DNA from 2 places in the Isoptericola sp. F-RaC21 genome. Region 1 is predicted to be linked to the other one. Evidence: riboswitches for the same ligand, from Rfam matches in the RefSeq annotation. Region 1 holds a riboswitch; the other holds the start of a gene.
The links. A riboswitch is a leader RNA that binds a small molecule or an ion and turns the genes downstream of it on or off. The one in region 1 is predicted to bind FMN.
Positions count from the first base shown of each region.

Region 2: linked by a shared signal. The riboswitch ahead of ribD (bifunctional diaminohydroxyphosphoribosylaminopyrimidine deaminase/5-amino-6-(5-phosphoribosylamino)uracil reductase RibD) and the one ahead of pnuC (nicotinamide riboside transporter PnuC) in region 1 are both predicted to bind FMN.

Region 1 covers NZ_JBCFYX010000003.1:122,704-130,142, forward strand. Annotated here, with positions in the region: gene glf (UDP-galactopyranose mutase) at 1-76, shown strand, start outside; gene AAG589_RS11105 (glycosyltransferase) at 73-2,034, shown strand; gene AAG589_RS11110 (polysaccharide pyruvyl transferase family protein) at 2,099-4,690, shown strand; gene pnuC (nicotinamide riboside transporter PnuC) at 4,727-5,437, opposite strand; FMN riboswitch at 5,562-5,705, opposite strand; gene AAG589_RS11120 (TetR/AcrR family transcriptional regulator) at 5,798-6,601, opposite strand; gene AAG589_RS11125 (hypothetical protein) at 6,612-6,863, opposite strand; gene AAG589_RS11130 (mycothiol-dependent nitroreductase Rv2466c family protein) at 6,928-7,439, shown strand, end outside.
Region 2 covers NZ_JBCFYX010000001.1:922,885-930,323, forward strand. Annotated here, with positions in the region: gene AAG589_RS04325 (bifunctional 3,4-dihydroxy-2-butanone-4-phosphate synthase/GTP cyclohydrolase II) at 1-509, opposite strand, end outside; gene AAG589_RS04330 (riboflavin synthase) at 506-1,144, opposite strand; gene ribD (bifunctional diaminohydroxyphosphoribosylaminopyrimidine deaminase/5-amino-6-(5-phosphoribosylamino)uracil reductase RibD) at 1,148-2,215, opposite strand; FMN riboswitch at 2,355-2,484, opposite strand; gene AAG589_RS04340 (hypothetical protein) at 2,591-3,031, opposite strand; gene AAG589_RS04345 (hypothetical protein) at 3,074-4,117, opposite strand; gene der (ribosome biogenesis GTPase Der) at 4,147-5,721, opposite strand; gene cmk ((d)CMP kinase) at 5,833-6,537, opposite strand; gene AAG589_RS04360 (pseudouridine synthase) at 6,612-7,439, opposite strand, start outside.

The sequences.
Region 1 (7,439 bases):
CATGCACATGGCGATCGGGTCCGCGCTCTCGATGGTCGACAACAAGCTCGACGCCACGTTCGGAGGTGCCGCATGACCATCATGGAAGAGCTCGAAGCAGCCTCGGACGCCGAGGTGTCACGCCGCGTCGTGCACCGGATCGTCCTGCCGCCCGACGCCGACCCCGACACCCTGCCGCTGTACGTGGACTTCACGATGGCGCGCGCCGTCGGGGAGGCGCACCCGGCCGTCCCGCCCACCGAGGCCGGGGCGGAGATCCTGGGGCGCCGGTCGATGCGCCTCGACTCCGGGAGCGAGGCCTCGTTCGGCGCCTACTTCAGCGCGTTCCCCGCCGGGTACTGGCGCCGCTGGACCGACGTCTCCGAGGTGCGCCTCAGCATCCGGCTGTCCGGCGGGGCGACGGTCGCGGTGTACAAGTCGAACGCGCGGGGCAACCCCCAGCGGGTGCGGCTGATCCACAGCGCGGACGGCGTCGTCGACGTCGACCTGACGCTCGTGCCCTTCGGCGACGGCGGCTGGTACTGGTTCGACCTGTACGCCTCCGACGGCGCGGTGACCCTCCAGTCGGCGGAGTGGAGCGTCGCCAGCTCGCACGCGCGCAAGGACGGCACCGCCTCGATCGCCATCACCACCTTCAACCGGCCCGACTACTGCGTGGCCCAGCTGCACACGCTCGGCGCGGACGACGGGCTCAAGGACCTGATCGACCGGGTCTACGTGGTCGACCAGGGCACCCAGCTCGTCCAGGACGAGCCCGACTTCGCGGCCGCCGAGGCCGGGCTGGGCGGACGGCTCTCGGTCGTGCGCCAGGGGAACCTGGGCGGCTCCGGCGGGTTCTCGCGCGGCATGGCGGAGACGCTGCGCGCCGGCGAGTCCGACTACGTGCTGCTGCTCGACGACGACGTCGTCTCGGAGCCCGAGGGCGTCGCGCGCGCGGTCGCGTTCGGCGACTTCGCCCGCATCCCCACGATCGTGGGCGGGCACATGTTCTCGATGCACGAGAAGTCGTGCCTGCACGCCTTCGGCGAACGGGTCAACCGCTACAAGTTCTGGTGGGGCAAGATCGAGAACACGTTCGACCACCACGACTTCTCGCTGCACCCGTTGCGCACGACCCCGTGGCTGCACCAGCGCGTGGACGTCGACTACAACGGGTGGTGGATGTCCCTGATCCCGGTCGAGGCCCTGCGCTCGGTCGGCCTCTCGCTGCCCGTGTTCATCAAGTGGGACGACGCCGAGTACAGCCTGCGCGCCGCGGACAAGGGCATCCCGACGGTCTCCCTGCCCGGCGCCGCGGTGTGGCACGTGCCGTGGGTCGACAAGGACGACGCGATCGACTGGCAGGCGTACTACCACCAGCGCAACCGGTGGCTCGCGGCCATGCTGCACTCGCCCTACCGCAGGGGCGGCGAGCTCCCGCGCGCGAGCCTCATCGGCGACATCAAGCACCTGCTGCAGCTGCAGTACTCGGCCGTCGAGCTGCGGCTCAAGGCGCTCGAGGACCTGCTCGAGGGGCCCCACCACCTGCACGCGACGATCGGCAAGACGCTGCCCGAGGTGCGGGCGCTGCGCGCGAAGTTCTCCGACGCGGTGGTGGAGCGGACGCCCGGCGCGTTCCCGCTCACCAGGCACCACCGCCCCGCACCCAAGGGCACGATGCCGTCGGCCCCCGCCGGGAAGGGCAAGGCCCTCGTCTCGGCGCTGACCGGGATGGCGAAGCAGCTGCGCTCCGTGCGGCCCGAGGCCCTCAAGGTGCCGGAGGAGCGGGTGTCGACGAGCGCCGCCAAGTGGTGGCGCCTGTCGCACCTCGACTCCGCCGTCGTCACCTCGGCCGACGGCACCGGCGCCTCGATGTACGTGCGCGACCCGAAGAAGTTCCGCGCCTACCTGGTCCGCACCGTGCGGCTGCACCGGCAGCTGCGCACCCAGTGGGGGCCCCTGAGCCGGCAGTACCGGCAGGCCATGCCGTCGTTCACCTCGGTCGAGGTGTGGGGCGCGACGTTCGGGGCGAACACCGCCCGCGAGGACGCCTGAGCCGGTTCGGCCCGCACATCACCAGTGTTTTCGCAGCAATCTTGAGTAGGCAGGGACAGAGCGCATGACCGATCCGAAGAAGACGTACGACGTCGCCATCCTGGGCTGGTGGTACGGCAAGAACTACGGTTCGATCCTGACGTACTACGGCCTCAACCGGGCCGTCGAGAGCCTCGGCCACTCGGTCCTCATGGTGCACGAGCCGCTCGGCTACAACGGCTACCGGGTGCAGTGGCCCACCGACATCGTCTCGATGGACTTCGCCCGGCGCGTCGGGTACGAGCACACCGACCAGGAGCACTTCTCGCAGCTGCCCCGCCTGAACGACGTCGCACGCACCTTCGTCGTCGGCAGCGACCAGCTGTGGAACCCGCTGATCGGTCGCGTCAACGACGACCTGTTCCTCGACTTCGTCGACGGGAAGAACTCCCGGGTGGCCTACGGCACGTCGTTCGGCAACCGCGGGACCGACAAGTTCAAGCTGCCGTTCGTCGCGAAGCACGCGCCCCACCTGCAGCAGTTCACCGCGATCTCCGTGCGCGAGGAGTACGCGATCGACACGGCGCGGGACGTCTTCGGTGCCAAGGCGACGCTGGTGGTGGACCCGGTGTTCCTGCTGCCGCAGGAGCACTACAGCGAGCTCGCGGACTCCGCGACCGTGGCGCCCGCGGGCGAGTACCTGGCGGTCTTCTTCCTCGACCCCAACCCGCAGAAGAAGGCCGTCGCCCAGGCGGTCGCGGACAAGCTCGGGTTCGAGAAGATCGTGGTCATCCCCAACCCCGACGAGGGGCGGGAGGCCGTGACGGCCCTGTTCGCGGACGAGCCCCGTGCCGAGATCATGGCCGAGGACGCCCCGGAGAACTTCCTGCGCACCTACCGCGACGCCGGCTACGTGATCACCGACAGCTTCCACGGCACGGCGTTCGCGGCGATCTTCGAGAAGCCCTTCTCGTCGATCTACAACACCAAGCGCGGGGCCGACCGCTTCAAGAACCTGCTGGCGTCGCTCGGCTTCGGCGACCAGCGTCGCGTGCTCGAGAGCGACACCACCGAGACGATCGCCGAGAACGTGTACGTCACCCGGGAGATCGACTTCACGAAGGCCCGCGACTACATCGAGACCGGCCGCGCGTCGTCCCGGGAGTGGCTGAAGGCCGCGCTCGACCCCGCCTCGACGGGCACCGCCGCGATCCGGCCCTTCCAGAGGTTCCGGCTGGACGGTCCCGAGTTCACGGCGAACACCCGGGCCTGGCGGGTCTCGCGCAAGCGGGGCGGCACCCGCCTCAAGGTCGCGCGCGACGGCGCGGCGCGCGGCAACTTCGTGTGGGCCGACCTGCCGGAGGCGCTGACCCCCGGGTCGGCGTACCAGCTGACGATCGACTGGACGCCCCGGACCGACGCCGCGACCGTCAACCTGCACCTGCGCAACCCCGAGACCGCGGTGTTCCAGGTCACCGGCGGGGTCGCCGTCGGGCAGGAGTCGGGCAAGGCGCGTCAGGACACGATCACGTTCCGCGTCTCCGACCCGGGCCTCAGCCAGATCATGCTCGGGGCGCTGCACTTCACCGGGCGCCAGGCGGGCGCCGAGGTCCGGAGCATCACCGTCCAGGAGATCCCCGCCTCCGTCGCGGCGTCGGCCCGGCGCAAGGTGCCGGGCAAGGCGCCGGCCCAGGGCGGGTTCGCCAAGCAGGCGCGGGCCCTGGCGCTCGCGGACCAGGAGCGGCACGTGCGCTCGTACCAGCGCGCGCACCAGGGGGGCCAGGGCGACCACGTCGCCGGTGCCCGCGCGCGGATGATCTTCCACGCGCACGCGATCGAGAAGGGCCTGAGCCGGAGCAACTTCCGCGCGGGCTTCGGCAAGATCGCGGTCCCCGGCCTCGCCAAGGAGATGAACGCCTGGCTGTCGGCCGGGCGCAGCACCGAGGACCCGTACCTGCAGTCCTCCGCGGCCGTGATGAAGACCTACTTCGAGCGGCATGTGGCGCTGAAGTCCGACGTCTCCGCCTTCCGCCAGCTCTTCTCGGGGGCGTCGCAGGACCTCATCGACAACTGCACGCACACCGAGGGCGGCGTCCTGCCCGCCGGGCGGACCCGCGAGATCGTCCTGGAGACCGAGGACGACGAGCGCAGCTTCCTCGACGTCGTCTACGGGCGGCGCAGCGTCCGGGAGTTCACCAGCGAGCCCGTCAGCGACGCGGAGGTCGCCAGGGCGGTGCAGATCGCGATGCAGTCGCCGTCGGTGTGCAACCGCCAGGCCGCCCGCGTGCACCAGTTCGAGGACCCGGACGTCATCAAGTCGGTGCTGGACATCCAGGGGGGCTTCAGCGGCTACGCGATGCCCCCGCGGCTCCTGCTCGTCACGGCCGACCTCGACGCCTTCCTCTTCGCCCCGGAGCGCAACCAGCCGTTCGTCGACGGCGGGCTGTTCATGATGTCGCTGCTCCTCGGCCTGACCCAGGTGGGCCTCGGGTCGTGCTCCCTGAACACCGCGATGGGGAGCGCGAAGGACGCCGCGATCCGCAAGATCATCGACGTCCCCGACAACGAGGTCTTCATCTCGTTCGTCGCCGTCGGGCACTACGACCAGGAGGTCCTGGTGCCCCGGTCCAAGCGGACCCACGTCGAGGACGTCCTCGTCCGGCACGACAGGGGCTGACGGCGTCGACGTGCCCGCCGCCGTCCCCCGGTGACGTCACCGGGGGACGGCGGCCGTCGTCGTGGCCTGCTCGCGGCGGTGGATGCGCCACCAGACGAAGAACCCGGTGAGCGTGAAGGCGCCGTAGAACACGTACATCAGCGCCGTCGCGTAGTACCCGGCCGACCAGAGCAGCGGGACCCCGACGACGTCGACCGCCACCCACACGAGCCAGAACTCGACCCAGCCCTTGGCCATGCCGTACGTGGCGACGAGGGAGCCCATGAAGATCCACGCGTCGGACCAGACGGGCTCGTAGGAGCCGAGCGCGCGGAACAGCGGCGTGAGCAGCAGCGTGCCGCCCACCATCACGACCACGATGCCGACCCGCGCGCGCCACGACGCCCACTGCGGGTGCACGGCCGAGCCGCCGTCGGCGGGGATCCTCCCGTCTGCGCGCACCTCGAGGTCGGCGCGCTGCGTCCGGCGCCACTGCACCCAGCCGTAGACCGACACGATCAGGAACATCACCTGGCGGCCGGCCTGGCCGAGCATGTCCGCGCGGCTGGTGTCGCCGAACCAGGACCCCATGAACACGGTGAACAGCAGCAGGTTCCCGACGATGCCGACGGGCCACGCCCACACCTTGCGGCGCATCCCGCCGAGCGCGGAGGCCAGCCCGAAGCCGTTGCCGACGATCTCGCGCCAGGACATGTGCTGGTCGCCGATGGTCAGCGTGGCGTTGAAGAACGCATCGATCGCGTCCATCGTTCACTCTCCCCGGTCCGTGGTGCGGCGTCCGGGGTGAGGGTCGGCGCTCGCCGACGTCGGGCCCGAGGGCCGTCGCCGGCGACACGACGCCCGGCGGCACCCGCCCTGTCGGGCGCGTGCCGCACGTGCTTCCTCCCATCCGGACTTTGACCGTCGGCCCTGGAATCTCACCAGGTCAGCCGGTCTCGCTCTGCTTGCGGAAGAGGAGACCGGGTCGCGGGCTGTCACCGCCGGCTCGGAATTTCACCGACCCCGGAGCACGTACGTGCGTGTCTTTCGCCGGCGGAGGTCCCGTCGGCGTCCTGCACAACTCAGGATGCCACAGGCGCATTCCCGTCGGTCGATCCGTCGAGACCCTCAGGCCAGCGCGTCGCGGACGGCGCGCGCCACGTCGTCCGGACCCGCGCCGGGCTCCAGCACGGTGACGACGACGCGCTTGCCGTCGCCGCCCGACGTGACCGTCCGGCCCTGGTCGCCGTCGTCGGGCGCGGGGGACGGTGCGGTCGTCCCGGGGTCGCTGTCGGGGAGCGGGAAGGGCGCCATGGCGGCGCGGCGGAGGTCGGCGAACGCCTCCTCGAGCTCGGGCCGCAGGTCGAGGTGGGGGTTGCGCAGCCAGCGGCGCAGGATCGCGTTGTGCACCGCGACGACGGACGCGGCGAACGCGATCGACATCGTCGTCATGGAGCGGTCGGGCGGGAGGGTGTCGCGCAGGTAGGCGGTGAAGGCGCGCTCGTAGCGGTGGGTCGTGACGAGCTCGCGGTCGCGCAGCGCGGGCACCTGCTGCAGCAGCTGGTGCCGGGCGATCGACGTCTCGCGCTGTCCCACGTGGTGGTCGAAGACAAGTCGCGCGGCGCGGCACACCTCGAGGTACGGGTCGGTGGCCGGGTCCCACGCCCGCTCGGGCGCGCGGCCGGACTCCTCGCTCGCGCGCGCCTCGGGCCGCGTCTCCGCGAGCATCACCACGACCTCCTCGAGGAGCAGCTCGTGGTCGGCGAAGACCACGTCCTCCTTCGAGCGGAAGCGGCGGAAGAACGTGGCACGGCTGACGCGCGCGGCGTCGGCGATCTCCTCAACGGTGGTCTGCTCGTAGCCCTGCCGGGAGAAGAGGTCGATCGCGGCATCGACGGCCTGGGCGTGGGTGTGCGTCCGGACGGCGGTCATGCCTGGGAGGCTACTCCGAGCGGCGGGCTCGTCGTCGGCCGCGGTCGTCCTCCGGGCCGGTGCGCCGCCGCTCGTCGAACCCCGCCTCGCGGGGCCCGCGCGAGCGTTGCAGATACCGGATCTCGCGCACCGCGACCCCGGCGGCGATGACGAACGGGATCCAGGCCCAGACCCTGCCGCGCAGCACCACCCACAGCATCGCGAGCGCGACGACGCACGCGCCGAAGACCGTCCACACGCTCGCCCACCGCACCTTGCGCACGCTGCGAGGCTACCCGTCGCGGCCGCCGCGAACACGTGCCCGGGGCGTGGGTAAGGTGGCGGTCGTGACTTCCGGGACCGCCACCGCGCCTGAGACCTCGACCACCACCGCGACCGTCCCCGTCGTGGACGTCTACGTCGACCCGCTGTGTCCGTTCGCCTGGATCACGTCGCGCTGGGCGCTGGAGGTGGCGGAGCACCGGGACGTGCGGCTCACGTTCCGGCTGATGAGCCTGTACCTGCTCAACGCCGGTCGCGACCTCCCCGCCGACTACCGCGCCAAGATCGACTCCTCGCGCGGCATCGGGCGGGTCGCCGCCGCGGTGCAGACGGAGCACGGTCCGGAGGCCTTCAGCGCCTTCTACACCGCCGCCGGCACGCGCATCCACCCGGGCGGGCGGAAGGACTACGACGCCGTCGCCGTCGAGGCGCTCGCCGAGGCCGGCCTGCCCGCGTCGCTGGCAGACGCCGCGTCGTCCGACGCCTACGACGCCGCCCTCGCGGCCTCCCACGAGGCCGGCATGACGCCGGTGGGCGAGGACGTCGGCACTCCCACGATCCACGTCGACGGCGTCGC
Region 2 (7,439 bases), on a different contig from region 1:
TCGTCGTGCACCAGCTCCGCGAGCACGCCGGCCTCGCCCCGCCCCGCAAGGCGTGCCAGGTCGACGGCGGCCTCGGTGTGTCCACGCCGCTCCAGGACGCCGCCGGGGCGCGCCCGCAACGGCAGCACGTGCCCGGGCCGGGTGAGGTCCGCCGGCCCGGTCGCAGGGTCGGCGAGCAGGCGCGCGGTGCGGGCCCGGTCGGCGCCGGAGATGCCGGTGGACACCCCCGTGGCGGCGTCGACCGTCACCGTGTAGGCCGTGCGGTAGGCGTCCTGGTTCGCGTCGACCATGAGGGGCAGCCCCAGCCGGTCGAGCTGCTCTCCCGCCACGCCCACGCACACGAGGCCGCTGGTGTGCCGTACCAGGAAGCCCATGAGCTCGGGGGTCGCGGCGTCGGCGGCCAGGATGAGGTCGCCCTCGTTCTCCCGGTCGGCGTCGTCCGCGACGACGACCGGGCGGCCGGCCGCGACGTCCGCGATCACCCGCTCGACCCGTCCCACGGCGCTCACCGCGTCGCCCCTGCCGCCACCTGGCCGTGCACGGTGCCGGACGCCAGGTGCCGCTCCACGTACTTGCTCAGCACGTCGACCTCGAGGTTGACCCGCTCCCCCACGGCACGGGACCCGAGCGTCGTGCGGGTGCGCGTCTCGGGGATGAGGCTCACGGTGAACGACTCCTCACCGGCGCTCACCACGGTGAGGCTCACGCCGTCGACCGCGATCGAGCCCTGCGCCACGACGTACCGTGCCAGCTCAGGCGGCAGCGCGACGTCGACGACCTCCCACTGCGTGCCCGGCGTGCGGGCGAGCACCGTCCCGACACCGTCGACGTGCCCCTGCACGACGTGCCCGCCGAACCGCCCGTCGGCCGCGAGCGCCCGCTCGAGGTTGACCGGGTCGCCGGGGCGCCGCCCGCCGAGGCTGGTGCGTGCCAGCGTCTCCGCCATGAGGTCGGCGGTCCACGTGGGCCTGCCCTCGTACTCGCCCGTCCCCGCGACGGTCAGGCAGCAGCCGTCGACGGCGATCGAGTCGCCGAGCCGGACGCCGTCGAGCACCTGCTCGGCCGCGACGGTGACGCGGGCGCCGTCGGCGTGCTCGCGCACGTCGAGGACGGTGCCGAGCTCCTCCACGATTCCGGTGAACATGGCTCAGTGCTCCTTCCGCGGCCGCAAGGTCAGCCGCACGGTGGGGGTGTCGGTGGTGTCGTCGGGGTCCCGGGGCAGGACGGCGACGTCGAGGAGGTCGAGGCGCGCGGCGTCCGCGATGGTGCCGATCCCGAGGTCGGCGACAGCGGAGGCGCCGACGCCGAGCAGCACCGGGGCGACGTAGGCGACGACGTCGTCGACGAGCCCGGCGCGCCAGAAGGCGGCGGCGAGGGCGGGCCCGCCCTCGAGCAGCACGTGCCGGTGCTCGCGGTACCAGAGCAGGTCCAGCACCTCGTGCGGGTCGTGGGTGCGCAGGTGCAGCACGGCCTCGCCGGCGGCCGCGGCCCGCGCGAGCCGGGACGACGCGGGCAGGTCGCGCAGGCCGACGACGACCCGGTCGGGCTGCGGGCCGGTCAGCGGCGCGTGCCGCACGGTGAGGTCGGGGTCGTCCGCGAGCGCCGTGCCGGTGCCGACCACGACGGCGTCCACCCCGGCGCGCAGGCGGTGCACGTCGTGGCGAGCGGCCCGCCCGCTGATCCACCGCGACGTGCCGTCCGCCGCCGCCGAGCGCCCGTCGAGCGTGCTCGCGAGCTTCCAGGTGACGACGGGACGGCCGAGCTCCAGCGCGCGGGTCCAGGTGGCGTTGAGGGCGCGCGCGTCGTCGGCCAGGACGCCGCCGACCACCTCGACGCCCGCGGCGCGCAGGCGCGCGGCGCCGCCCGACGCGGCGGGGTTGGGGTCGTGCTGGGCGTGCACGACGCGCGCGACGCCGGCGGCCAGCAGGGCGTCGACGCAGGGCCCGGTGCGGCCGTGGTGGTTGCAGGGCTCGAGCGTGACGACGGCGGTGGCCCCGCGCGAGGCACCCGGTCCGCGTGCCTCGACGGCGCGTCGTAGCGCCTCGACCTCGGCGTGGGGCGTGCCGGCGCCGCGATGGAAGCCCTCGGCGACCGTCGTGCCGTCGGCGTCGAGGAGCACGCACCCGACGCGCGGGTTCGGTCCTCTCGCCGGGACCTGCGCGGCCAGCTCGAGCGCGCGCCGCATCGCGGCGCGCTCCGCCGTCGTGGCACTCATCCGTCCTGCCCCTGTCCGTCCGGTCGCGGACCCCGGGGCAGGAAGGCGGGGTCGGACGTGCTCGCGCCGGCCGGCCGTCGACCACCACGGCGGGTGGGCCCGGCCCACGAGGGTCGGGAACGAACCGGACGGGGAGCCGTCGCGTGCGCTTCCCATCCGGACTTTGACCGTCGGTCCAGGAGTTCCACCTGGTCAACCGGTCACAGGCTGTGACCGGGTCGCGGACTTTCACCGCCGGCTCGGAATTTCACCGACCCCAGAGCACGCGAGCTTCTCGCTCGTCACCGCCGACCGTGACACGCGACGCCCGATCCTGGCAAGCCCGAGTGGCGCACGTCTCACCGCACACCTCACCGCATGCCGCGCGACGGCAGGTCAGTCCCAGACGAGGGACAGCACCCGGTGCCCCTCGGGCACCTCGGGGACCTCGCTGAACCAGTCCTCCGGGTAGACGTAGCCCGCGACCACGCCGTCGGCCTGCAGCTCGTCCGCGCCGACGAGGTCCTCGACCTCCTCCGGCACCAGCGTCGTGCAGACGGCGACCGCCTCCGCCGCGATCCAGTCGACTCCGTCCTCGACGGACTCCTCGTGCAGCTCGACCCGCACCCAGGCGACCCCGTCGTGCGCAGCGAGGTGCTCCAGCCGCCTCCGGACGTCCGCGAGCGGCGGCCGGCCCTCGCCCCACTGGTTCGGGGCGAGGGACTCCTCGTCGTCGTTGCCGTCGAAGAACTCGGCCAGGGTGAGGAGCGGGAGGTTCCGGTCGTCGCCACCGCCGGCGGCGCCCGAGCGCCGGTCCAGCTCGTCGCGCGTGATCACGCCACCGACCCTAGGCCCGCCCACGCGCCGTCGCGACGGCGGTCATCGTGCGAGCGAGCGGGCGGTGCGGCGCTCGTCGTCACGGCCGAGCGCCACCCCCAGCGCGGCCAGCACGAGCAGGTCCACGACCAGTCCGGCGACCGCCACCCACTGCACGGCCCGGAACGCGAGCAGCTGCGTCACCAGCAGGCTGACGAGGACGCCGCGGCGCACCCACACGGCCCCGGCGCGGTGATCGCCGCGCCCGACCACGACGCCCGTCACCACGCAGGCCACCGTGACCGCGACGGCCACGACGATGCCCGCCCCGACCCACGTCGGCACGTCCACGCCACCGGTCAGCACACGCACGCCGACGACCAGCGAGCCGGCCGCGGTCCCGAGCACGGCGACCGTCACGACGGCGGCCGCCCAGCGGTGCTCCATCGCGCCGGCGAACCACGCCGAGGCCCGGCGCACGAGGGCGCGCACGGGGTCCGGCACGCTCACGTCGTCCCGCGGGACCGCCTCGACCAGCGCGGCCACCTCACCGGCGGCGGGCTCGCCGCGTCCGCGCTGCGCCAGCGTCCGCGCCTCCTCGCGCTCCGCGTCGGTGAAGCCGCCCGCCACCCCGGCCACCGCGCGGTCCGTCGCGACCGCGAGGTACTCCGCGGGATGGTGCGCCCGTCGGCCGTGCAGGGCCTCGACGAGCAGCACGAGCACCACCACGACGGCGTAGATGAGCGCCGCCGTCGGCGCGTAGAAGTAGTCGTTGTCGGACGTGACGAACTTGCCGATCTCGTCGACGAAGAGCCCGAAGCCCACCCCGCCGAGCACCGCGCCCAGCGACCGCGGGGCGGGGCCGACGAACGACAGCAGCACCACCACCGCGAGCGCCATGCCGAGCCCGCCCCACAGGACGTGCGCCACGTGCAGCCCGCCCCCGCCCACCTGCGGGTACCCGGAGGCGGCGAGGAGGAACCGCGTCACCAGCACCGTCGCCACGGTCACGACGAGGAACGTCACCAGGTGGCGCACGGCGGACGTGTCGCGGGCCGCGCCGAGGCGCAGCAGGCGGCCACGGCGCGCGAGCGGGGCGGTGCTCATCGGCGGCTCCTCATCCGGTCACGGGCCGCTCAGCGCCGCCGCTTCTCCCGCACGCGGACGCTGATCTCGATGGGCGACCCCTCGAAGCCGAACGTCTCGCGCAGGCGGCGCTCGATGAACCGGCGGTACCCGGCCTCGAGGAAGCCGGTCGCGAAGATCACGAACCGGGGCGGCCGGGTCGAGGCCTGCGTGCCGAACAGGATGCGCGGCTGCTTGCCGCCGCGCAGCGGGTGCGGGTGCGCGGCCACCAGCTCGCCGAGGAACGCGTTGAGGCGGCCGGTCGGGATGCGGGTATCCCACGACTCCAGCGACGTCTCGAGCGCGCGCGTCAGCTTGTCGGTGTGCCAGCCGGTGCGGGCCGAGACGTTGACGCGCGGCGCCCACTGCACCTGCACCAGGTCCTTCTCGATCTCGCGCTCGAGGTACGGGCGACGGTCGTCGTCCATGAGGTCCCACTTGTTGTACGCGATGACGAGCGCACGCCCGGCGTCGACGGCCTGCGAGATGACGCGCGTGTCCTGCTCGGTCATCGGCTGCGAGGCGTCGACGAGCACGACGGCGACCTCGGCCTTCTCGATCGCCGCCTGCGTGCGCAGCGAGGCGTAGAAGTCCGCGCCACGCGTCTGGTGCACGCGGCGGCGGATGCCGGCCGTGTCGACGAACCAGTAGGGCACGCCCTTGATCTCGACGAGCTCGTCGACCGGGTCGCGGGTGGTGCCCGCGGTCTCGTCGACGACGACGCGCTGGGCACCCGCGATCTTGTTCAGCAGCGACGACTTGCCGACGTTCGGACGCCCCACGAGGGCCACCCGCCGCGGGCCGGCCGGCCGCAGCTCCCCGTGCTCGGAGACCTCGGGGAGCACCTTCATCGCGGCGTCGAGCAGGTCGCCCGTGCCGCGGCCGTGCAGCGCGGACACGGGGTGCGGCTCGCCCAGGCCGAGCGACCAGAGGTACGCGGCGTCGGCCTCGCCGGACGGGCCGTCCACCTTGTTGGCGCACAGCACGACCGGCTTGCCGGAGCGGCGCAGCAGCTCCACGACGCGCTCGTCGGTCGACGTCGCGCCCACCGTGGAGTCGACGACGAAGATCACGGCGTCGGCGAGCTCGACCGCGACCTCCGCCTGCTCGGCGACCTTCGACTCGATGCCGGCGACGTCGACCTCCCAGCCGCCGGTGTCCACCAGCGTGAACTCCCGTCCGGCCCACTCGCCGGGGTAGCTCACGCGGTCGCGGGTGACGCCCGGCGTGTCCTCGACGACGGCCTCGCGGCGCCCGAGGATACGGTTCACGAGGGTCGACTTGCCGACGTTGGGGCGGCCGACGACGGCGAGCACCGGCAGCGGCGCCTCGCCCGGGCCGAACCCCTCCTCGTCCCACTCGGCGTCCAGCAGGGCCCGGTCGGCCTCGTCGAGCTCGAAGTCCTCCAGCCCGGCCCGCAGCGCGCGCTCGCGCGCCTCGTCGTCGCCGTCGGACCCGAGGACCTCCGCCACGGCGTCCCGCGCGGTCTCGCCCGCACGCTCCTCGGCGGGCTCGGCGCCGGGGGCTGCGGTGGGGTCGTCGGTGGGCTCGGCAGCGGGCACGGAGCCGTCGGCGGGAGAGGTCATGGTGACCATTCTCCCAGCACCGGACGCGTGTCACGAACGAGACCGCCGTCACCCCGCGGTGACGACGGTCTCGTGCGACGGACGCGCCCCGGAGGGCGCCGCCTCCGGGCGTCAGGCCGTGACCTGGGCGACCACCGCGAGGACGGCGTCGACCGTCTGGTCGAAGTCGAGCTCGGAGGAGTCGACGGTGGCGACGCCGTCGGCGGCCACCTGGAACTGGCTCACGGTCGCGTCGTCGCGGTCGCGGCGCAGCACCTGGTCGCGCGTCGCCTCGACGGCCGACTCGTCCGCGGCGCCGTGCACCTCGAGGGAGCGGCGACGCAGGCGAGCCTCCTCGCTCGCGGTGAGCAGCACGCGGGCGTCGGCGTCGGGGGCGACGACGGTCGTGATGTCGCGGCCCTCCGCGACGATGCCCTTGCCGCCTGAGAAGCCGCCGGGGGCGCTCTCGGTCTCGATCACGGCGCGCTGCCGGCGCCGCAGCTCGGCGCGGACCTCGAGGTTGGTCGCCACCTGCGAGACCGCCGTGGAGACCTCGGTGGTGCGGATCGCGGCGGCGACGTCCCGGCCGCCCAGGTGCACGGTCGGGGCGGCGGGGTCGACCCCCATCTCCAGTGGCATGGCGCGCACGGAGTCGGCCACCGCCGCCTGGTCGGCGAGGTCCGTGCCGCCGTCGACGCACCACAGCGTCGCGGCCCGGTACATCGCGCCCGTGTCGAGGTAGGCGAGCCCCAGCCGGGCCGCCACCGCCTTCGAGACGCTGGACTTGCCGGACCCGGAGGGACCGTCGACGGCGATGACGACCACGTGTGAGCTCACCTTCTGTTGTCGCGCGGGGCTGCCGCGCGGGGACTTCGGAACTGCGGACGGAGGGACGGGAGGCGCCGCCGACGTCACATGTCGACGTCGCGCATGAGGGTGCCGAGCTCGGTGCGCCCGAGCACCCGCGAGCGCCCGACGCGCAGGTCGCCCAGGGCGATCGGGCCGATCCGGGTGCGCACCAGGCGCGTCACGGGGAAGCCGACGGCCTCCAGCATGCGGCGCACGATGCGGTTGCGGCCCTCGTGCAGCACCACCTCGAGCATCGTGGCGCCCGGGACGGCGTCGACCACGCGCACCTTGTCCGCGCGGGCGGGGCCGTCCTCGAGCTCGACGCCGTCCGTGAGCTGCTTGCCGTGCCGGGGGTAGAACTCCCCGCCGGCGACCGTGACCAGGTAGGTCTTGCGGATCTCGTACCGCGGGTGCGCGAGCCGGTTGGCCAGCTCGCCGTCGTTGGTGAGCAGCAGCAGCCCCTCGCTGTCGGCGTCCAGCCGGCCGACGTGGAAGAGCCGCTCGGGCCGGTCCTTGACCAGGTCGGCGAGCGTGGGCCGCCCCTCGGGGTCGCTCATCGTGGACACGACGCCGAGCGGCTTGTTCAGCGCGATCGTGATCTTCGACGTGTCGAGCTGCACGCGCATGCCGTCCACGTGCACGACGGCCTTCGCCGGGTCCACGCGCACCCCGAGCTCGGTCACGAGGACGCCGTCGACCTCGACGCGGCCCTCGGCGATCAGCTCCTCGCACTTGCGGCGCGAGCCCAGTCCCGCCTGGGCGAGCACCTTCTGCAGGCGCACGCCGTCGGCGACGTGCACGTCGCGGTCCGGCTCGGCGGAGCGCGGTGCGGGACGACGGGGCGCGGCCCCGCGCGAGCGCTGTGCTCGGGGGGCGGCGGGGCCCTGCGG